3 regions of the Streptomyces sp. NPDC052225 genome follow, and region 3 is predicted to be linked to each of the others. Evidence: riboswitches for the same ligand, from Rfam matches in the RefSeq annotation. Region 3 holds a riboswitch; each other region holds the start of a gene.

What was found. A riboswitch is a leader RNA that binds a small molecule or an ion and turns the genes downstream of it on or off. The one in region 3 is predicted to bind thiamine pyrophosphate.
Region 1: it holds a riboswitch for thiamine pyrophosphate, as region 3 does, so the genes downstream of both, thiC (phosphomethylpyrimidine synthase ThiC) here and AB0L37_RS25595 (thiamine ABC transporter substrate-binding protein) in region 3, are expected to answer to the same signal.
Region 2: it holds a riboswitch for thiamine pyrophosphate, as region 3 does, so the genes downstream of both, thiO (glycine oxidase ThiO) here and AB0L37_RS25595 (thiamine ABC transporter substrate-binding protein) in region 3, are expected to answer to the same signal.

The regions. Positions count from the first base shown of each region.
Region 1 covers NZ_JBFAVD010000001.1:421,090-428,340, reverse strand. Annotated here, with positions in the region: gene AB0L37_RS02135 (metallophosphoesterase) at 1-912, shown strand, start outside; gene AB0L37_RS02130 (hypothetical protein) at 1,095-1,958, shown strand; gene thiC (phosphomethylpyrimidine synthase ThiC) at 2,043-3,827, opposite strand; TPP riboswitch at 3,820-3,987, opposite strand; gene AB0L37_RS02120 (YibE/F family protein) at 4,059-5,390, shown strand; gene AB0L37_RS02115 (SsgA family sporulation/cell division regulator) at 5,463-5,927, opposite strand; gene AB0L37_RS02110 (helix-turn-helix domain-containing protein) at 6,028-6,804, opposite strand; gene AB0L37_RS02105 (DUF5326 family protein) at 7,002-7,214, opposite strand.
Region 2 covers NZ_JBFAVD010000007.1:278,993-286,243, forward strand. Annotated here, with positions in the region: gene thiE (thiamine phosphate synthase) at 1-191, opposite strand, end outside; gene AB0L37_RS14000 (Rv2175c family DNA-binding protein) at 273-638, opposite strand; gene AB0L37_RS14005 (FAD-dependent oxidoreductase) at 721-1,947, opposite strand; gene AB0L37_RS14010 (hypothetical protein) at 2,134-2,481, opposite strand; TPP riboswitch at 2,533-2,646, shown strand; gene thiO (glycine oxidase ThiO) at 2,643-3,830, shown strand; gene thiS (sulfur carrier protein ThiS) at 3,827-4,027, shown strand; gene AB0L37_RS14025 (thiazole synthase) at 4,035-4,829, shown strand; gene pknB (Stk1 family PASTA domain-containing Ser/Thr kinase) at 4,923-6,869, shown strand; gene AB0L37_RS14035 (deoxyribonuclease IV) at 6,920-7,251, shown strand, end outside.
Region 3 covers NZ_JBFAVD010000019.1:39,771-47,021, forward strand. Annotated here, with positions in the region: gene AB0L37_RS25580 (LAETG motif-containing sortase-dependent surface protein) at 1-497, shown strand, start outside; gene AB0L37_RS25585 (ABC transporter ATP-binding protein) at 494-1,567, opposite strand; gene AB0L37_RS25590 (iron ABC transporter permease) at 1,567-3,180, opposite strand; gene AB0L37_RS25595 (thiamine ABC transporter substrate-binding protein) at 3,237-4,331, opposite strand; TPP riboswitch at 4,426-4,531, opposite strand; gene rlmN (23S rRNA (adenine(2503)-C(2))-methyltransferase RlmN) at 4,556-5,662, opposite strand; gene AB0L37_RS25605 (DUF6243 family protein) at 5,784-5,999, opposite strand; gene AB0L37_RS25610 (phosphatidate cytidylyltransferase) at 6,260-7,251, opposite strand, start outside.

The sequences.
Region 1 (7,251 bases), on a different contig from region 3:
ACCGAGCGCGACCTCCCGGTCATCAATCGGGGTGACACCGTGCAGGTCGAGATCGCGCAGCAGCCCGCGCCGCAGCAGGCCGACGGCCTCGGCCCGCTGTACGTGGTCGGGGACGTGCACGGCTACCTCGACGAGCTGCTCGCCGCGCTCCGCGAGAAGGGCCTGATCGATACCGAGGGCAACTGGGCGGCGGGCACCGCGCGCCTGTGGTTCCTCGGCGACTTCACCGACCGCGGGCCCGACGGGATCGGCGTCATCGACCTCGTGATGCGGCTGTCCGCCGAGGCGGCCGCGGCCGGCGGCTACTGCAAGGCGCTCATGGGCAACCACGAGCTGCTGCTGCTCGGCGCGAAGCGGTTCGGCGACACCCCCGTCAACTCCGGTGCCGGCACCGCCACCTTCCAGGCGGCCTGGTTGCTCAACGGCGGCCAGAAGTCCGACATGGACCGCCTCCAGGACGTCCATCTCCAGTGGATGTCCCGTCTCGACGCGATCGAGATCGAGGACGACCACCTGCTGATGCACTCCGACACGACCGCGTACCTCGACTACGGCGACTCGATCGAGGCGGTCAACGACACGGTCCGCGAGACGCTCACGCGCAACGACGCGGACGAGTGCTGGGACCTGTTCCGCAAGTTCACGAAGCGGTTCGCCTTCCGTGACGAGGAGTCCGGGCCGGGCTCGGTCCGCGAGCTCCTCGACGCCTACGGCGGCTCCCGCGTCGTGCACGGCCACAGCCCGATCCCGTACCTCCTCGGCGAGGTCGGTGGCGAGGACGCGGACGGCGAGGAGAGCCGGCCCGTCGTCGAGGGCCCGCACGTGTACGCGGGCGGTCTCGCCATCGCCATGGACGGCGGCGTGACCATGGCCGGAAAGCTGCTGGTCCAGCAACTCCCCATGGATATCTGAGAGTTCACCGGGCAGGCGCGTAAGCGGAGGATCCGGCAGGCCACAGGGCCAATTTCCGGAAACCCCCTGTCACCGCGCGCCGTGACCGCTCTACCATCGGCTTATCCGTAGCAGGCTCCCCTCCGTTTCTGCCCGACGGCTCGTAACCATGCGAGTCACCAAGCCCTACGGAGCATCGGGGGATGCACATGAACAGCGCTCCGCATTTGCTGAACGAGGACCGCCCCGAGTTCGAGCGGATCCTCGATGAGGCGCTGCGTACCGCACCCAACCGCCCTGATCTCGCCGCAGTGGGCCGGCGGCTCAACCCCGAACAGCTGCGCACCATGGCGTTGAACGCCGCCGCGCTGATCAGCACGGCGGCAGCCACCGAGTACCAGCACTACATCAAGGTCCGTGAGGAACTGCGTGCTGCCCCGCGGCCCGTCCGTCCGCTACGCGAAGGAGGCTCCTCCGGCTCCGCGGAGTCCGGAAGCAACACGATCGGTCTGGTCGCGGAGACCACGGGGCCCGGCGTCGCCGCCGTCGCCGTCGTGCTCGCCCCGGTCCTCGCCGGGACGGCCGCCGCGATCTTCCTGCTGGTCGGCTACATCCTGAAGATGCTCCACCCGGCGCCCGACTTCGCCGACACGCTGCTGGCGTTCGGCTGGGTCTTCGGCGCCATCACCGCGGCGGGCATCCTCGTCGCGGCGGTCTGCCTGCTGCTGACCGCCCTGCGCAACGGAGCGACGTCGCTCCAGGCGAGCGCGCACGGCGAGTCGAACGAGGCGGTGGCACAGGCCAGGGAAGTCTGGGGCAAGGCGCTCCTGGAGCGCGGCATCCTGCCGTTCCTGCGGGAGGCCCTGGCGGACCCGCCGCCGAGCGGTGGGACGCCGCTCGGCGGCGGCCGGGGCGGTGGCCCCAGCCGCATGCCCCAACTCGGCTACAACCGGCCGGGGTTCAGCAGCCCCGACGGCGGAGGCACCGCCACGGGGCAGCGGGCCGGCTACTCCAGCCCGGACTTCACCAGTCCGGACTTCGGAGGCCCCGAGCACCAGCCGGACTGACCCTCCGGCATCGGCACGGGGCCGTGACCTCGGCTCGGGGCGAACTGCGCGGGCCCCGAGCCCTTGGTCATGCCCGCGTACGCGTCAGTCGGCCATCGGCAGATAGACGCGGTTTCCCGCCTCGGCGAACTCCTTCGACTTCTGCTCCATCCCGGCCTCGACCTCGGCCTTGGTCGTGCCGTGCTCGCGCCGGATGTCCTGCGAGATCTTCATCGAGCAGAACTTCGGACCGCACATCGAGCAGAAGTGCGCGGTCTTCGCGGGCTCGGCCGGCAGCGTCTCGTCGTGGAACTCCCGTGCCGTGTCCGGGTCGAGAGCCAGGTTGAACTGGTCCTCCCACCGGAACTCGAAGCGGGCGTCGCTCAGCGCGTCGTCCCACTCCTGCGCGCCCGGGTGCCCCTTGGCGAGGTCCGCCGCGTGGGCCGCGATCTTGTACGTGATGACGCCGGTCTTCACGTCGTCCCTGTTCGGCAGGCCCAGGTGCTCCTTGGGCGTGACGTAGCAGAGCATCGCCGTGCCCCACCAGGCGATCATCGCCGCGCCGATCCCGGACGTGATGTGGTCGTACGCCGGGGCGACATCGGTGGTCAGCGGGCCGAGCGTGTAGAACGGCGCCTCCTCGCAGATCTCCTGCTGGAGGTCGATGTTCTCCTTGATCTTGTGCATCGGGACATGGCCCGGGCCCTCGATCATCGTCTGCACGTTGTGCCGCTTGGCGATGGTGTTGAGCTCGCCGAGCGTGCGCAGCTCCGCGAACTGGGCCTCGTCGTTGGCGTCCGCGATGGAGCCGGGGCGCAGGCCGTCGCCGAGCGAGTACGTGACGTCGTACGCCGCGAGGATCTCGCACAGCTCCTCGAAGTGCTCGTAGAGGAAGCTCTCCTTGTGGTGCGCGAGGCACCACGCGGCCATGATCGAGCCGCCGCGCGAGACGATGCCGGTCTTGCGGTTGGCCGTCAGCGGGACGTACGGGAGGCGGACGCCGGCGTGGACCGTCATGTAGTCGACGCCCTGCTCGGCCTGCTCGATGACCGTGTCCTTGTAGATCTCCCAGGTCAGTTCCTCGGCCTTGCCGTCGACCTTTTCGAGGGCCTGGTAGAGCGGCACGGTGCCGATCGGGACGGGGGAGTTGCGCAGCACCCACTCGCGCGTGGTGTGGATGTTGCGGCCGGTGGAGAGGTCCATGACGGTGTCGGCGCCCCAGCGGGTCGCCCATGTCATCTTCTCCACCTCCTCCTCGATGGACGACGTGACCGCGGAGTTGCCGATGTTGGCGTTGACCTTCACCAGGAACCGCTTGCCGATGATCATCGGCTCGATCTCCGGGTGGTTCACGTTGGCGGGCAGCACGGCCCGGCCCGCCGCGATCTCCTCCCGTACGACCTCGGGCGCGACGTTCTCCCGGAGCGCCACGTACTCCATCTCCGGGGTGATCTCGCCCCGGCGTGCGTACGCGAGTTGGGTCACGGCCTGGCCGTCGCGGCCCCGGCGCGGCTGGCGCGGGCGGCCCGGGAAGACCGCGTCGAGGTTGCGCAGACCGCCGCGCGGCGACGTGTGCTTGATGCCGTCGTCCTCGGGGCGGACGGGGCGTCCCGCGTACTCCTCGGTGTCGCCGCGGGCGATGATCCAGTTCTCCCGCAGCGGGGCGAGCCCGCGGCGGACATCGGTGTCGACGGTCGGATCGGTGTACGGGCCGGAGGTGTCGTACAGCGTGACCGACTGCCCGTTGGTGAGATGCACCTGACGGACCGGCACCTGGAGGTCCGGGCGCGAGCCCGTGACGTATCCCTTGTGCCAGCCGATGGACTTCCCGGCCTCGTTCAGGTTCTCGCCCTGGTTGGAGGCAGGCGTGCGTGCGTCCGTTGTGGTCATGAGACCTACTCCCTACGCCGGCATTACCCGGTAACAGGTTCGGCGGTCGACGCAGCGAGATCCGTCTCGCGATGTTCCACGTCGTTTCACGTGAAACACGCTTCGATACGGAGGTCAGCGCCCTCTCAGCCCGGTGCTCCGAGCTCCCGCGTGTGCAAAGGTGCCTCCACGCTAGCGTCATGTCGGACGCGTTGAACAGAGGGCCCCTGCCGTTCTTGCGATGATCGGGCGGTGACCACCACCCAGCAGCCCCCGCCCCCACCGTCCCATCCGCCGCATGGGCACTCCCACAGCCACGGTCCGGCCACGCCCGTCTCGAAGCACCTGCGCAAGGTCATCGCGGCGGTCCTGATCCCGTTCTCCGTCGCCGTCGTCGTGGGTCTGGCGGTGCTGTGGCCCGGTGGCGCCCCCGCGCACGAGCGCACCGGTGTGGGCTTCGACCGGCAGACGCAGCAGGCCACGGTGACCCAGGTCGACAAGGTCGACTGCAAGTCCGTGAACGCCTCCGGGGACACCCCCACCGGGGACACCTCCACGGCCGAGGGTTCGTCCGCGCAGCAACAGGCCAACGGGACCTGCGAGAACGCGACGATCCGCGTCGACACCGGCAAGGACAAGGGCCGTACGTTCACCGAGGTCGTCCAGCCGGACTCGCCGCGGCAGCTGCACGAGGGCCAGAAGGTGATCGTCGCCTACGCGCCCGACGCCCCTGAGAACTTGCAGTACTCGGTCACCGATGTGAACCGCAAGCTTCCGATGGCGCTGCTCGCCGGGATCTTCGCCGTGGCCGTGGTCGTGGTGGGCCGGCTGCGGGGCCTGATGGCGCTGATCGCGCTCGCGGTCAGCTTCCTCGTGTTGACGTTCTTCATCCTGCCCGCGATCCTTCAGGGCTCGAATCCGCTGGTGGTGGCGGTCGTCGGGGCGAGCGCCATCATGCTCATCGCGCTCTACATGTGTCACGGCCTGTCGGCCCGCACCTCGGTGGCGGTGCTCGGCACGCTCGTATCGCTGCTGCTGATCGGGCTGTTGGGGTCCCTGTTCATCGGCTGGGCAGCGCTGACCGGCAACACGGACGACAACACCGGCCTGATCCACGGCCTGTACCCGGACATCGACATGAGCGGTCTGCTGCTGGCCGGCGTCATCATCGGTTCGCTCGGCGTCCTGGACGACGTGACGGTGACCCAGACGTCGGCGGTCTGGGAGCTGCACGAGGCCAATCCGACGATGGGCTGGCGCGGTCTGTACCGGGCGGGCATCCGGATCGGACGCGACCACATCGCGTCCGTCGTCAACACCCTGGTCCTGGCGTACGCGGGCGCGGCCCTGCCGCTCCTGCTGCTCTTCTCGATCGCGCAGAGCAGCGTGACCGACGTCGCCAACAGCGAGCTCGTGGCGGAGGAGATCGTGCGCACGCTGGTCGGCTCGATCGGCCTGGTGGCGTCCGTTCCGGTCACGACCGCCCTGGCGGCCCTGGTCGTGTCCGCCGACCGCCCGGGGTCCCACGGGCCCGAGAGGGCCGCTCCGGTACGCGGTGGCAGGGGCCGCCGACGCAAGCGCTGAGCGCACGGTACGGCTCGGGGGCACCGTGCTGCTGAAGCGTTACGTCTGCGAGGGCCGGGCCGGGGGAACGGCTCAGCCCGCGCTCTGCTCCTCGGCGAGGATCCGGTCGAGGGCCTCGTCGAGGTGGGTCTCGAAGTCGGCGAGCGCCCGCTCCTGACCGAGCGGGACGAGCTTGTCCGTACGGTCGAGGAACGCGACGAGCGGGGCGACCCCGGCCCGGAACAGCGCCTGGTCGATGCCGACCTGGAGCCTGATGTGCACCTCGCCGGGCATCTCACCGGCGTTGCCCCCGGCGAGCTCGACCGGGGAGATCCGCACATCGCCGTCGCCGCTGGCCCCGTTGACCCCGTCGACGAGGAGTTCCCGGCCGAACGCCCAGGTCACGGGCGCGTCTCCGGGGAGATGGAAGGTCAGCCGCACGGCGTACGGATCCCCGGCCTCGTACCGGAGCTCCACCGGGATACGGAAGGAGAGCTCCTCGGAGACGAGGAAGCTCATCATGACCTCTGCCTGAACTGCTTGTACCGACTCGCGCATCGCCTACCCCGTCAACTTGCCGTCGATTGGCCAGGAATGACCTTCCTGACACTGCTGGCATCTTGCTCAACGTACACGGAGGATCACAAGGAGTGAGTTTTCAGATGCTGATAGAGAAGGCGAGTGTCCCTACGAGGTTTCCGATCTCGTGCTGCAACAGGCGTGCGGCGGGAAGCAGTTTCTCGGCCTGGTGGGAAGGGAGCGAAATGGCCAAAGTCGCCGCGGTCGACCCGATGGTGATCGGGAACGCGGCGCAGGCGGCGCCCAGCGCGTACTCCTGACGCTCGATCAGGGGCTCCATCCGCCCCACGGTGCTCAGCTTGCGCAGCAGTGAGCGCTCGTCGCGTACCGAGTACGGCGTGATGGACTGCGGGGGGTAGCGGTCGAGGTGGTCGCGGCGGGCCTCCTCGTCGAGCTGCGAGAGCAGGCACTGGCCGATCGCGTGGGCATGGCCGGTCTCGCGGAAGTCGGCCCATTCCTCGACGGCCGGATTGGCCGGGGTGTCGGCGACGGCGACGACCTCGATCTCGCCCTCGCGGTAGACCGCGAAGTAGACCGGGACACCGATGACGTCCCGCCAGTGCCGCAGCGCGTTGGTGATCATGCCGCGACGATTCTGCTGCGCTCCGCTGCTGCTCAGCCGCTCGGTCGCGTCGCCGAACACGAACACCCCGTTCTCCTTGCGGAGATAGCCCTCGTGGGCGAGGGTGCGCAGCAGGTGGTACGCCGTGGGGAGGGCGAGCCCCGCCTCCCGGGCGAGCTGCTTGGCAGGCGCCCCCTCGTCGTGCGAGGCGACCGCCTCGAGCAACCGCATGGCCCGCTGGACGGAGCCGATGAGCGTCTGCTGGGTGGCGGGTGCGGTGTCAGCCGTGGCCACGGTTCACTCCCGATGCTCGTGGGTCTCCCCGCGTACCCGGGGCTCACGGGGATGAAGCCGTCGGATTCCGGACTTTAACCCTTGGCCACCGCTTCGTGCGGGCCCGGAACGGAAACTTCCCCCGGTCGTGCGAACCGTCGCACGACGCAACCAAGGAAGCCCTCATCGCCGTCCGGGACCCTGCACCCCGCCCGGACTCACCAGTCGCTGCGCGACGACGAACCCGCCATGAACTTCCGTACGAGGTAGATGAGTCCGCCCACGAGGGCAGCGAACACCAGCACCTTGAAGAGCAGTCCGATCACGAAGCCGACGACGCTGGCGATCAGCCCGCCGAACACGACCAGGGCGATGACCGGCACCGCGACCCACTTCACCCACCACGGCATGCCCGCGAATATCTCTCGCACTGCCCTCGCTCCTTCGGTTGCGAGCCCCTTTGCCGGG
Region 2 (7,251 bases), on a different contig from region 3:
GCGTCGGCGAACACGGCGAGGTGCTCGAGCTCCTCGCCGGCCTCCATGCCCTTGTCGCGCAGCTGCACGATGTCCACGCCGCTCGCGAGGACGGCGTCGAGGAACTCCGGCAGGTCGCCCTGGCGCTTGCGTGCGTCCGTGCAGAGGTAGAGCCGGGCGTCGGCGAGCCGGGCGCGCTGGGTGTCCGCCATGGAAGTCCCCCCGTAAGTGGTGCGGTGTCGGTGGCGTGCGCACCCCAGGACATGGGGCGCGCACGCCGGACGGTTGTCAGGTCAGACGGCGAGCGCCTGGGCGCGGCGCTTCACCTCCGTGCCGCGATTCTCGCTCAGGGCCTGCGCGGGCGTGCCCGGCAGGGTCGGGTCGGGGGTGAAGAGCCACTCCAGCATCTCTTCGTCGCTGAAGCCGTCGTCCCTCAGGACCGTCAGGAGGCCCACGAGCCCCTTGACGATCTTGTCGCCGTCGATGAAGGCGGCGGGCACGGCCAGTGCCCTGTTCTCCCCGCGGCGTACGGCGATCAGCTGGCCTTCCTTCACCAGCTGTCGCACACGCGTCACCTCGATGTCGAGCATCTCGGCGATGTCGGGGAGGTTCAGCCACTCGGGGACGAGAGCATCGATCTTTGCGTCAATCTCGGTCACAGGACAAGCGTGCCATCCCGGACTGACAGTCGGAAAGCCGGACCCGTCTGACCAGGTATTTTCCCCGCGCAACCGGGGCTGCTCAGGCCACCGCGGACTTCAGCGGGCGGGCCGGGTCGGCCAGCAGCTCCGGGTCGAGGACGGTGCGGGCCTCGATGAGTTTGCGGCCCTGGGCCAGGTCACGCGGCTTGCCGACGGCCAGGACGGCGACCAGGGCGCCGCCGCGCAGCCAGCACACCGACCACGCGGCGCCCGCCGGATCGCCGCGCCACACCGTGGTGTCCGCGGCGCCGTGGTGGCCCGCGTACTGGACGAAGCGGCCGAACTGCTCGGACCAGAAGTAGGGCACCGGGTCGTAGACCGCGGGTGTCTCTCCGATGATGTTGGCCGCGACCGTGCGCGGCCCTTGCAGCGCGTTGTCCCAGTGGTGGACGAGCAGGCGTTCCTCGTAGCGGGCCGAGGGGAACGACGAGCAGTCGCCCACCGCGTACACGTCGGGCACGGAGGTGCGCAGCCGCTGGTCGGCCACCACTTCGCGGTGGTCGCCCAGTTCGATGCCGGAGCCGGCCAGCCAGCGGGTGGCGGGGCGGGCGCCGATGCCGACGACGACGGCTCCGGCCGGCAGTCGCGTCCCGTCGTCCAGGACCACCTCGCCGCTCTCGACGCGCTCCACGCGCGCGCGGGTGCGCAGTTGGGCCCCGGCGTCCGCGTACCAGCGCGCCATGGGGGCGGCGATCTCCGCGGGCAGCGCCCCGGCCAGCGGTCGCTCGGCCGCCTCCACGACGGTGACGCGGCAGCCGGCCTCGCGGGCGGCGGTGGCGAACTCCGCGCCGATCCAGCCGGCCCCCACGACCACGACGTCGTGCTGCTCGGCGAGGACGGGCCGCAGCCGCTCGGCGTCGTCCAGGGTGCGCAGCAGGTGCACTCCCGGGACGGTCTCCGCGCCGGGCAGGCGGATCGGTTCGGCGCCGGTCGCGACGACCAGGACGTCGTACGGGACCGGGCCCTCGGCGGTGTCCAGCTCGTGGTCGCCGGGGCGCAGGCCGGTCACCTCGCGGCCCAGGTCGAGGGTGACGCCGAGCGCCTCGAAGTCGACGTCGAAGGCCGAGCCCTCGGCCTTGCCGAGCAGCACGGCCTTGGACAACGGCGGCCGGTCGTAGGGCTGGTGGGGTTCCGCGCCGATCAGCGTGACGGCACCGGCGAAGCCCTGTTCGCGCAGCGCCACCGCCGTCTGCACGCCGGCCATCCCCGCGCCGACGATGACCACGCGCCGCTGCCCTGTAGGTGTCCCGTTCCGCTGCTCGCTCACGGGATCACCTTAGGCATCTGATCTTCCGTCGGTCAGCGGCGCGGGCCACTCCCGTCCAGTGACGTCCTGCACACGTGTCACCGGTTTAGCGATCTAGGGCCTGTCCGGAGTTCCCCCGTGGGAGAAGGAGCGGGCGTGCCGGGCGTCGCGACGCCGCGGGGGAACTCCAGACAGGCCCTAGGACGATCAGGCCGGTGCGGCGATCTCCTCGACCACACTGGTGCCGCTGCCCTCCTGCGACTCCCACTCCCATGTCTCGTCGAGCCGCACGCGGCCGTCCGGCAGTTCGGAGACGGTCGAGACGCAGTGTCCCGAAGAGGTGGATCCGTCCGTCTTCAGCTGTACGTAGCGGAAGTCGAGCCGGTCACCGGAACGCGTGCCCACGAGGTGGCCCTGTACGACGTCGCCGCCTTCATAAGCGGCCCATACGCGGCCGTCCCTCTCCTGGTAGGCGAAGCGGGTGCGCGTACCGACCTGACCGGGGGCCTGGTCGGCCACGGGGGCGAGGAGGAGACCGTCGAGCGAACGGGCCACAGATGAGGCTCCCTTACTGGGCGTCGTACCGAAGGACTAGGGTGGCCAACGTAAAGCACTCGCGGGAGCCCGTACGCAGCGGGCTGAGAGGGAGGCTGGAGCGGCCTCCGACCGTACGAACCTGATCCGGGTCATGCCGGCGAAGGGAGGGGCTGACGCCCATGTCGCGTACGCCACCCACCGTGTCGAGCGCCTCCGACGTCCTGGTCGTCGGAGGCGGAATCATCGGTCTGGTCACCGCATGGAGGGCCGCGCAGCGCGGTCTGTCCGTGGCGGTCGTGGACCCCGAACCGGGCGGCGGGGCCGCCCAGGTGGCGGCCGGGATGCTGGCCGCCGTCACCGAACTCCACTACGGCGAGCAGACGTTGCTCGCCCTGAACCTCGCGTCCGCGCACCGCTATCCGGACTTCGCGGCCGAACTGGCCGAGGCGAGCGGACAGGACCTCGGCTACCGCGCGTGCGGCACGCTGGCCGTCGCGCTCGACGCGGACGACCGGGCGCATCTGCGCGAACTGCACGCCCTGCAAAGGAAGTCGGGCCTGGAGTCCGAGTGGCTCTCGGGCCGCGACTGCCGCCGCCTCGAGCCGATGCTCGCGCCGGGCGTGCGCGGGGGCCTGCGGGTCGACGGTGACCACCAGATCGACCCGAGAAGGCTCGCGAGCGCCCTCGTGACGGCCTGCGAGCGCGCCGGGGTGGTCCTCCACCGATCCTCGGCCGAGCGGCTCTCCGTCGTACGGGACCGGGCGTGCGGCCTCGTCCTCGCCGACGGCACCCAGCTCGCGGCGGAACAGGTCGTCCTGGCCGCGGGCAGCCGCAGCGGACAGCTCGCCGGTGTCCCGGACGAGGTGCTGCCGCCGGTGCGGCCCGTCAAGGGCCAGGTCCTGCGCCTCACGGTGCCGCGCAGGCACGCGCCGTTCCTCAGCCGCACGATCCGGGCCGTCGTCCGCGGCAGCCACGTCTACCTGGTCCCGCGCACCAACGGCGAACTGGTCGTCGGCGCCACCAGCGAAGAGCTCGGCTGGGACACGACCGTCACGGCCGGCGGGGTCTACGAGTTGCTGCGCGACGCCCACGAACTCGTCCCCGGCATCACCGAACTGCCGCTGACCGAGACCCGCGCGGGCCTGCGCCCCGGCTCGCCCGACAACGCCCCGCTGCTCGGCCCGACCACCCTGCCCGGCCTCCTGCTGGCCACCGGCCACTACCGCAACGGCGTGCTCCTGACCCCGGTCACGGGCGACGCGATGGCGCACGTCCTGGCCACCGGTGAACTGCCCGACGAGGCCCGCCCGTTCACCCCGAAACGCTTCTGCGCCGCGGGTCTTCAGTCCCTGGAGCAGTCCGCATGAACGTATCCCTCAACGGTGAGCCGCGCACCGTCACCGCCGGGGCCACCCTCGACGTGCTCGTGGCCACGCTCACCTCCGCGCACTCCGGTGTCGCCGCGGCCCTCAACGAGACGGTCGTCCCGCGCACCCAGTGGCCCGTGACCGCGCTCTCCGAAGGAGACCGCGTCGAAGTCCTCACCGCCGTACAAGGAGGCTGACTCATCCATGGCTGACGACGCTTTCGTCCTCGGCGGCACCTCGTACTCCTCGCGCCTGATCATGGGCACGGGAGGCGCGCCGAGCCTCGACGTCCTGGAGCGCTCCCTGGTGGCCTCCGGGACCGAACTCACCACCGTGGCGATGCGCCGCGTGAACGCGAACGTCCACGGCTCGGTCCTGTCCGTGCTGGAGAAACTCGACATTCAGGTGCTGCCCAACACGGCGGGCTGCTTCACCGCGGGGGAGGCGGTCCTCACGGCCCGCCTCGCGCGCGAGGCGCTCGGCACCGACCTCATCAAGCTGGAGGTCATCGCCGACGAGCGCACCCTGCTGCCCGACCCCGTCGAGCTGCTCGACGCCGCGGAGACCCTGGTCGACGACGGCTTCACGGTGCTCCCGTACACGAACGACGACCCGGTCATCGCGCGGAAGCTGGAGGACGTGGGCTGCGCCGCGATCATGCCGCTCGGCTCCCCCATCGGCTCCGGGCTCGGCATCCGCAACCCGCACAACTTCGAGCTGATCGTCGACCACGCGCGCGTGCCGGTGATCCTGGACGCCGGCGCGGGCACCGCCTCCGATGTGGCGCTCGCCATGGAACTGGGGTGCGCCGGTGTGATGCTCGCCTCGGCGGTGACCCGCGCGCAGGAGCCGGTCCTCATGGCGGAGGGCATGCGGCACGCGGTGGAGGCAGGCCGCCTGGCGTACCGCGCGGGCCGCATCCCCAAGCGCCGCTTCGCCCAGGCGTCGTCGCCCTCCGAGGGGCAGGCGCACCTCGACCCGGAGCGCCCGGCCTTCTGACGGTCGAACGGCCGGTCACAGCTCTGCTGCAGTACGGGTCCGGTCCTGCCGCACGGGACCGGCCTGTCAGTCACTCCTCGTACACTCGCCTGCGTGGACACGACCCTTCAGGACCCGTTGCTCGGGCACGTGCTCGACGGCCGGTACCGCATCGACGCACGCATCGCGGTCGGTGGGATGGCCACGGTCTACCGGGCCGTGGACACCCGCCTCGACCGCGTGCTCGCGCTCAAGGTGATGCACCCCTCGCTGGCCGCCGACGCCTCGTTCGTCGACCGCTTCATCCGCGAGGCGAAGTCGGTCGCCCGTCTCTCGCACCCCAATGTGGTCGGTGTCTACGACCAGGGCGCCGACGGCGCGTACGTCTACCTGGCGATGGAGTACATCGCCGGCTGCACGCTCCGTGACGTCCTGCGCGAGCGCGGGGCGCTCCAGCCGCGCGCGGCGCTCGACATCCTGGCGCCGGTCCTCGCCGCGCTCGGGGCCGCGCACCGCGCGGGTTTCGTGCACCGCGACATGAAGCCGGAGAACGTCCTGATAGGGGACGACGGCCGCGTGAAGGTGGCGGACTTCGGTTTGGTCCGCGCCGTGGACACGGTCACCAACACCACCGGTGCCGTGCTCGGCACGGTCTCCTACCTGGCGCCCGAGCAGATCGAGGACGGCACGGCCACGGCGAGCGTCGACGTGTACGCGTGCGGTGTGGTCCTCTACGAGATGCTCACCGGCGCCAAGCCGCACTCGGGCGACACTCCCGCGCAGGTCCTCTACAAGCACCTGAACGAGGACGTCCCGCCCCCCTCCGCGCTGGTCCCCGGCCTCCCGTACGAGCTCGACGAGCTGGTCGCGTCGGCCACGGCCCGCACCCCCGAGGTCCGCCCGCCCGACGCGGTCGCGCTCCTCGGCCACCTCAGGGACGCCCGGGCGACGCTCACCGACGCCCAGCTGGACGCGGTGCCGCCGCAGGCGCGCGAGGTGGAGCACGCGGGCGCGGACGACCGGACCAGCGTGATTCCGCGCGCCGTGCGCACGAACGGCGTGCAGCTCCCCCTGCCCACCGCGGACGGGGGCACCGACGACGGCTTCCAGCGCACGAGCCGCCTGGAGACCCCTCCGCCCCCTCCCCCGGCACCCGCGCCCCGCCGGACCGGGAACCCGCGGCGCGGCATGTTCGCGATCATCGCCGCGATCCTGCTCGTCGTCGGCGTCGGCGCTGGCGTCTGGTACATCAACTCGGGCCAGTTCACGAAGGTCCCGCACCTGCTCACCAAGACCGAGGCGCAGGCCAAGGCGCGGCTGAGCGAGGCGGGCCTCCAGGCCGGCTCGTCGAAGTACGCGTTCAGCGACGCCTACAAGCGCGGCACGGTGATGGCCACCGACCCCGCCGCGGGCGCCCGGATCCGGGACGACGGCACGGTGACGCTGACGGTCTCCAAGGGCCCCGACACCGTGAAGGTCCCCGACCTCAAGGGCACCCCGCTCGCCACGGCGAAGAGCGACCTGAAGAACCGCGGTCTCGAACCCGGCATGGTCACCCGTGCGTTCAGCGAGGAGATCGCGAAGGGCTCCGTGATCAGCACGGACCCGGATGCCGGCACCGTCCGGCGCTCGGGTTCCGCGGTCGCCCTCGTCGTCTCCAAGGGCGCGCCGGTCGACGTGCCGGACGTCACGGGCGAGTCCGAGCAGGACGCGATCGCCGACCTGGAGGACGCGGGCCTCAAGGCGGAGATCTCCACCGAGCGCGTCCATTCCGACGAGGACAAGGGTGACGTCGCCGCGCAGTCGCCCGTGGAGGGCAAGCAGCTCGCCGAGGGCGACACCGTGACGCTGACGATCTCCAAGGGTCCCGAGATGATCGAGGTCCCGGACGTCACGGGCCTGAGCGTCGACGACGCCCACACCAAGCTGGAGGGCGCCGGCTTCGAGGTCGAGGACGACCGGGGCCTGCTCGGCCTCTTCGGCGACACGGTCAAGAGCCAGTCGGTCGAGGGCGGCGACGAGGCGCCCAAGGGCTCGACGATCACCATCACGATCCGCTGAGCGACCGGGCCCCGGCCATCGGGGCCCGGCGCGCGTGACACCCTGGCCCGGTGAACAGCAGCACCCGCACCCTCGCCTCGCCCAGCACCGTTTCCCGCAACCCGGTCGGCGGGCACGTCCCCGTCGCCGGCGGGCTCGCCTCCGTAGGACTGTCCTACGCCGAAGAGCTGAAGGCCGAGGCCGTCCAGGTCTTCGTCGCCAATCCGCGCGGCTGGGCCACTCCCGCGGGAAACCCGCGGCAGGACGAGGAGTTCCGCGAGCGCTGCGCCGCCGGGAACATCCCGGCGTACGTACATGCCCCGTACCTGATCAACTTCGGTTCGCACACCGAGGCCACGGTCGAGAAGTCCGTCGAGTCGATGCGGCACTCGCTGCGCCGCGC
Region 3 (7,251 bases):
CCTCGGGCGCCAAGGCGACCGTGGAGCTCTACCTCAAGGCCGGCGGCTCGGAGAAGCTCATCGGCACGAAGGACGTGGAGGGCACCCGCGAGGGCGTCACCGTCACGTTCGAGGAGAACTGGCAGCCGAAGGCCACGTACCGCGTGCACGTGAAGGCCAACGGCGGCCAGGTCGACGACGACATCAAGCCGAACCTGACCGCGCCCGACAAGGGCTGCGCCACGACGACCGCGACCCCGTCGCCGTCGACCCCGGCGCCCAGCACCTCGGCCCCGTCCGAGTCGGCGAAGCCGACCCCGTCGGCCTCCGCGTCCACCTCCGCCGCGGCCCCGGCCCCGGCCCCGTCCAACTCGGCCTCCCCGGCGGGCGGTTCGGACCTCGCCGAGACGGGTGCGAGCTCCAACACCGGCCTGTTCGCCGGTATCGCCGTGGCCCTGGTCGCCGCGGGCGGCGGCGTGGTCTTCGCCCTGCGCAAGCGGGGCGCTGCCCAGCGCTAACCGGCTGTCTTGAGAACGGGTCGCACCGAGGGGTGCGGCCCGTTCTCGCGCAGCACCACGATCTCCGCCGCGTCGAAGGCGACACCGACCTCGGCGCCGGGCTCCGGCGCGTCACGCAGGGCGCACGCCGCCTCGATGCGGGGCGCGCCGTGCGGCTGCAACTGGAGCGCCACGTGCGTACCGCGGAACGTACGGGCGGCGACGGTGCAGGTCACCTGGGCGTCGGCGGCCTCGACGAGCCGTACGCCGGCCGGCCGTACGAGGATCTCGCCGGGCCCCTGCGCGGACCCGGCGGGCACCGGCACCTTGCCCCAGGGCGTGTCGGCCACGGCCCCGGTGACGGTCGCCGCCACGACGTTGTCGAAGCCGAGGAAGCGGGCCACGAACGCGTCCGCCGGATGCTGCCACACCTCAAGTGGCGTGCCGGACTGGGCGATCCGCCCGTCGCGCATGACGACGACCCGGTCGGCGAGCGCGAACGCCTCGCCCTGGTCGTGCGTGACGGCGAGGACGGTGGTCCCCAACTCCCCGAACAGTTCCCGCAGTTCTACGACGAGTCGCTCGCGCAGCGACCGGTCGAGCTGCCCGAGCGGCTCGTCCAGCATCAGCAGCCGGGGCCGCGGCGCGAGCGCCCTGGCGAGCGCGACGCGCTGCTGCTCACCGCCGGACAGCGCGGCGACGGCCCGCCGCTCGGCACCCGGCAGCCCGACGAGGGCGAGCAACTCCCGCACCCGGTGGCCCTGTTCGCTCTTGGGCACACCGTGCATCCGCAGCCCGAACGCGACGTTCCCGCCCACGTCCCGCTGCGGGAACAGCTGATGGTCCTGGAACATCAGGCCGACGCCCCGCTGGTGCGCGGGCACCCGCGCCTGGTCGCGCCCGTCGAGGAGCACCCGCCCGCCGTCGAGCCCCTGGAGCCCCGCGACGGCCCGCAGCAGCGTGGACTTGCCGCTGCCGCTGGGCCCGAGGACACACACGATCTCGTGCTCGGCGACCTCCAGGTCCACGTCGTCGAGCACGGGACGCCCACCGAACCGTACGGTCGCGTCGGCCAACTCCAGCAGCGCCATCAGAACTCCCCGGTCGCGGCCTTGGCGGGCCGCATACGTTCGAGCAGCAGCAGGGAGACGGCGCAGACGACCATCAGCACGGTCGAAAGGGCCATCGCCTGCCCGTAGTTGAGGTCACCGGCCCGCCCGAGCAGACGTGCCACGGCGACCGGCAGGGTCGGGTTGTCGGGCCGCGCGATGAACACGGTCGCCCCGAACTCACCCAGCGACACGGCGAACGCGAACCCCGCCGCGATCAGCAACGCCCGGCGCACCATGGGCAGATCGACCTCCCGCCAGGCCCGCAGCGGCGACGCGCCGAGCACGGCGGCGGCCTCCCGCAGCCGCCCGTCGACGGCCCTCAGCACGGGCAGCATCGTCCGTACGACGAAGGGCACCCCCACGAGCGCCTGCGCGAGCGGCACCAGGATCCAGGAGGCCCGCAGGTCCAGCGGCGGCTCGTCGAGCGTGATCAGGAACCCGAAGCCGACGGTCACCGCGGACACCCCGAGCGGCAGCATCAGGAGCGCGTCGAACCCGCGCACGAGCCGCCCCGCGCGCCGGGTGAGGGCAGCGGCGGCGAGCCCCCCGATGAGCAGCGCGATGGCGGTGGCGGCGAGCGCGTACTCCAGGGAGTTCCCGATCGCGTTGATCGGCGGTACGAGGAAGGTGCCGCCGTCGGCCGAGGTCAGCGCCCGGTAGTACGCGAACCCGTACCCGCCCGGCGCGTCGAGGGAGCGCTCCACGAGCACGCCGAGCGGCAGCACGATCAGCAGTGCGACGCTCACCAACACGCCGCACAGCAGCGCCCATTGACCGGCGCCGCGCGGCCGTCGGGCGGTGTGCGCGGCGTCGACGAGCCGCAGCGCGCTCTCCCGCCGCCGCACGGTCCACGCGTGCACGGCGAGAATCATCCCCACCGCCACGAACTGCACGATCGTCAGCACGGCGGCGGTCGACAGATCGAAGATCTGCGCGGTCTGTCGATAAATCTCGACTTCGAGGGTCGAGAACCCGGGCCCGCCCAGAATCTGCACGACGCCGAACGACGTGAACGTGAACAGGAACACCATGAGCGCGGCGGCGGCGACGGCCGGACCGAGCGCCGGCAGCGTCACCGTCCGCCAGGCCGCGAACCGGGAGGCGCCGAGCATCCGCGCGGCCTCCTCCTGCCGCGGATCGAGCTGCGCCCACAGCCCACCCACGGTCCGCACCACCACGGCGTAATTGAAGAAGACGTGTGCCAGGAGAATCGCCCACACCGTGGTGTCGAGCCGCACGCCCCACAGCTCGTCGAGCAGCCCGCCGTTGCCGAGCAGCGCGAGAAACGCGGTGCCGACGACCACGGTCGGCAGCACGAACGGCACCGTCACGACGGCCCGCAGCACCTGCTTGCCGGGGAACTCGAACCGGGCGAAGACATACGCCCCCGGCAGCGCGATCAGCAGCGTGAGAGCGGTGGACGCCACCGCCTGCCACACCGTGAACCACAGCACGTGCCGGATGTCCGACTGACCCAGGACGTCCAGGATCCGCCCGAACTCCCAGGCACCGTCGACGTGCAGCCCGCGCTCGACGATCGCGGCGACGGGGTAGGCGAAGAAGACCCCGAAGAACACGACGGGCACGACCATGAGCCCGAGCCGCGCCGCGTTCCCGGTCCTGGCCCTGGTCTTGGACGGGCGGGCGACTACTTCAGTACGAGCGACGTCCACGACTTCACCCAGTCGTCGCGGTTGTCCGCGATCTTGCGGGGGCTCATGGTCTCGGGGGCGTCGACCTTGACGGCGTACTTGGTGTAGTCGGCGGGCGCGGTGGCGTTCTTGGTCACCGGGTCGACGAACATGTTGAGCGGCATGTCCTCCTGGAACTCCTTGGAGATCAGGAAGTCCAGCAGCGCCTGGCCGCCCTCGGTGTTCTTCGCCCCGTCGAGCAGCCCCGCGAACTCGATCTGCCGGAAGCAGGTGCCGGTCGCGACGCCGACGGGCGACGTCTTCGGCTGCGGGTCGGAGTAGATGGCCTCGGCGGGCGGCGAGGAGGCGTACGACACGACGAGCGGCCGCTCACCGTCGGCCTTCTTGCCGCCGGCGCTGCCGCTGAACTCCTCGTTGTAGGCCTGGTCCCAGCCGTCGACGACCTTCACCCCGTTGGCCTTGAGCTTCTTCCAGTACGCCTGCCAGCCGTCGTCGCCGTACTGCGCGGCACTGCCGAGCAGGAAGCCGAGCCCGGGCGAGGACGTGGAGGCGTTCTCGGTGACGAGCAGGTTCTTGTACGCGGGCTCGGCGAGATCGGCGAAGGAGGAGGGGGGCGTCAGCTTGTGCTCGGCGAAGTACTTCTTGTCGTAGTTGACGCAGATGGACCCGGTGTCGATCGGGGTCACCCGGTGCTTCCCGGCATCGAGCTGATACTCGCTCCCCACCTCCCCGAGCCCCTTGGCCTTGTACGAGGTGAAGATCCCGTTGTCGAGCGCGCGCGACAGAAGCGTGTTGTCGACGCCGAAGAAGACGTCGCCCTGCGGGTTCCCCTTGGACAGGATGGCCTTGTTGACGGCTTCGCCGGCGTCGCCGTCCTTCAGCACCTTGACCTCGTACCCGGACTGCTTCTCGAAGTCCTTCAGGACGTTCTTCGAGACCGCCCACGAGTCGTGGCTGACGAGGGTGACGGTCTTGGAGCCGCCGGCCGCACTCTCCGAGTCGTCGGACGACCCGCACGCGGACAGCGCGACGAGCCCGAGCCCGACAGTCACGGCGACATAGACCGGACGCCGCCCCATGTTCTTGCTCATTGATTCATTCCTCCTGGAAGTGACCAGGAAGAGACGCGGCCCCGCCCGCGCACCCTCGCGAGGATCGCGACGGCTTGCGGGCAGGGCGCAACAGCTTGAGTGATGTCCGAACTTCCTACCCAGAATGACCTGGGCAAGGTTCAGAGGGTCTGCGGTCGCTACCGCACTCTCAGCGCTGTGGCGCTCCCCTGTCGGAATATGCAGATGTGATGACGGTGGCCAGGCTACCTCTCGGTGGCCGCCAGCTGTCCACAGGCCCCGTCGATCTCCTGACCGCGGGTGTCCCGGACGGTCACCGGCACGCCGTGCGCGGCGATGGCCTCGACGAACGCCTTCTCGTCCTCGGGCCGCGACGCGGTCCACTTCGAGCCGGGCGTCGGATTCAGCGGAATCAGGTTCACATGCACGGGCTTGCCGCGCAGCAACCGCCCGAGCCGGTCCCCACGCCACGCCTGATCGTTGATGTCCCTGATCAGCGCGTACTCGATCGAGAGCCGGCGGCCCGACTTCGCGGCGTACTCCCACCCCGCGTCGAGCACCTCCCGCACCTTCCACCGCGTATTGACGGGTACGAGGGTGTCGCGCAGCTCGTCATCGGGGGCGTGCAGCGAGATGGCGAGGCGGCACTTGAACCCCTCGTCGGAGAACCGGTTGATGGCCGGGACGAGCCCGACCGTCGACACGGTGATGCCGCGCTGGCTCAGGCCAAGACCGTCCGGCTCGGGATCGGTCAGCGCGCGAATCGCCCCGACCACCCGCTTGTAGTTGGCGAGCGGCTCCCCCATCCCCATGAAGACGATGTTGGACAGCCGCGCGGGCCCACCGGGAATCTCCCCGTCCCGCAGCGCCCGCATCCCGTCGACGATCTGGTGCACGATCTCACCGGTCGACAGGTTCCGGTCGAGCCCGGCCTGGCCGGTGGCACAGAACGGACAGTTCATCCCGCACCCGGCCTGCGACGAGATACACATCGTCACCCGGTCCGGGTACCGCATGAGCACGGACTCGACGAGCGTCCCGTCGAACAGCCGCCACAGCGTCTTGCGGGTGGTGTCCTGGTCGGTCGACAGATGCCGCACGACGGTCATCAGCTCCGGCAGCAACGCCTCCCGCAGCTTCTCGCGCGACCCGGCGGGGATGTCGGTCCACTCCGCGGGGTCGTGCGCGTACCGCGCGAAGTAGTGCTGCGAGAGCTGCTTGGCGCGAAACGGCTTCTCACCGATCGCGGCAACGGCTTCCTTCCGCTCCGCAGGCGAAAGATCAGCAAGGTGCCGCGGCGGCTTCTTGGCTCCGCGGGGGGCGACGAAAGTGAGTTCTCCGGGCTTAGGCATGGCTCATCCAGTGTCGCAGATGAATGGGGGTGACCCGGAAACCCGAGAGTTCCGACCGCCCCACGGCCCGACCGCCCCGCGACTCGACCGGCCGGCTCGCGCCGCCCCGCGGGAGGCTGCGTCAGCTCTGCGCGGCGTCGTCGGCCGCCTGCGCGGTGCCCTCGGCCGTGCCGGTCTTCTCGCGCATCTTGCGCACCAGCTCCGCCTTCGCGTCGGCGGCGAGCCGGCGGTCTAGGTTGCGGTGCGGACCGTGGTTCTGCCGCTCGGCGCGGGACTGCTTCTTGCGCTGGCCCCCGCCCTGGCCCACGGGGTTGTTGATGTTCTTGCTGTCGGTCACGGGTTCTCCCGGCGGTGAGGTGAAGTGAAGTGAGGTGCGGTGATCTGCGGATTCATCGGTGGGGGACGGGCGGCTACATCGGAAAGACGTCGGCGGGGCCCGTCACGCGCTCACTCGTACATCGGCGTCGGGAAGAACATGACAAGGACGTTACCCCGTCGCGTCGCCCCCGCGCGCCGGCCTTTTCGGTTGCCCGACGCAGCGAGCCCCCGCCACGAAGGGCGAGGGCTCGTACGACACCGTGTGCGGGTCACACCGCCTCAGCTGGACCCCACGAACAGCACCAGCAACAACCACACCACCGGCGCGGTCGGCAGCAGCGAGTCGAGGCGGTCCATGATGCCGCCGTGGCCCGGCAGCAGCGTGCCCATGTCCTTGATGCCGAGGTCCCGCTTGATCATGGACTCGCCGAGGTCGCCGAGGGTCGCGCTCGCGGCGACGCAGGCGCCGATGATCAGGCCCTGCCACCAGGTCCCGTCATCGATCAGGAACTGCATGCACAGCACGCCCGCCACCATCGCGAACGACACCGCGCCGAACAGCCCCTCGCGGGTCTTGCCGGGGCTGATGCGCGGCGCGAGCTTGTGCTTGCCGAAGCGCCAGCCGATCGCGTACGCCCCGGTGTCGCTGACCACGGTCAGGATCAGGAACGTCAGAACGCGCCACGCCCCGTCGTCCGCCGTGAGCATGAGCGCCACGAACGTCGCGAGGAACGGGACGTAGAAGGCCGCGAAGACACCGGCCGTGACGTCCTTGAGGTAACCCTCGGGCGGCTCCGTCATGCGCCACACCAGGACGGCGAGCGCGGTCAGCGCCATCGCCACCCAGGCACCCTCGGCGCCCCGGACGTATCCGGCGACGACCATCGCGGCGCCACCCACGGCCAGCGGCACGAGCGGCGCCTTGATGCCCTTGCGCTCCTCGAGCCGCGAGGTCAGCTCCCAGAGCCCCACGACGACGGCGACCGCTATGACGCCGATGAACACGGCCTTGACGATGAAGAGCGACGCGATGATCACCGCGCCGAGCCCGACACCGACCCCTATGGCCGCCCCGAGGTCCCGGCCCGCGCTCTTCTTCTGCTTCGGAGCCGGCTCCGCCTGAGGCTGCGGCGTCGGCTGCGGTGCTGCGGTGGGCATGGGCTCCTGCGGAGTCTGCGGCGCCCGAGCGGGCGTCTCGTCGCGGAACAGGGGGCCGCTCAGCCGAGCAGCCCCCCGGTCGCCATCCTGGTCGTCGTCACCGCCACCGGCGG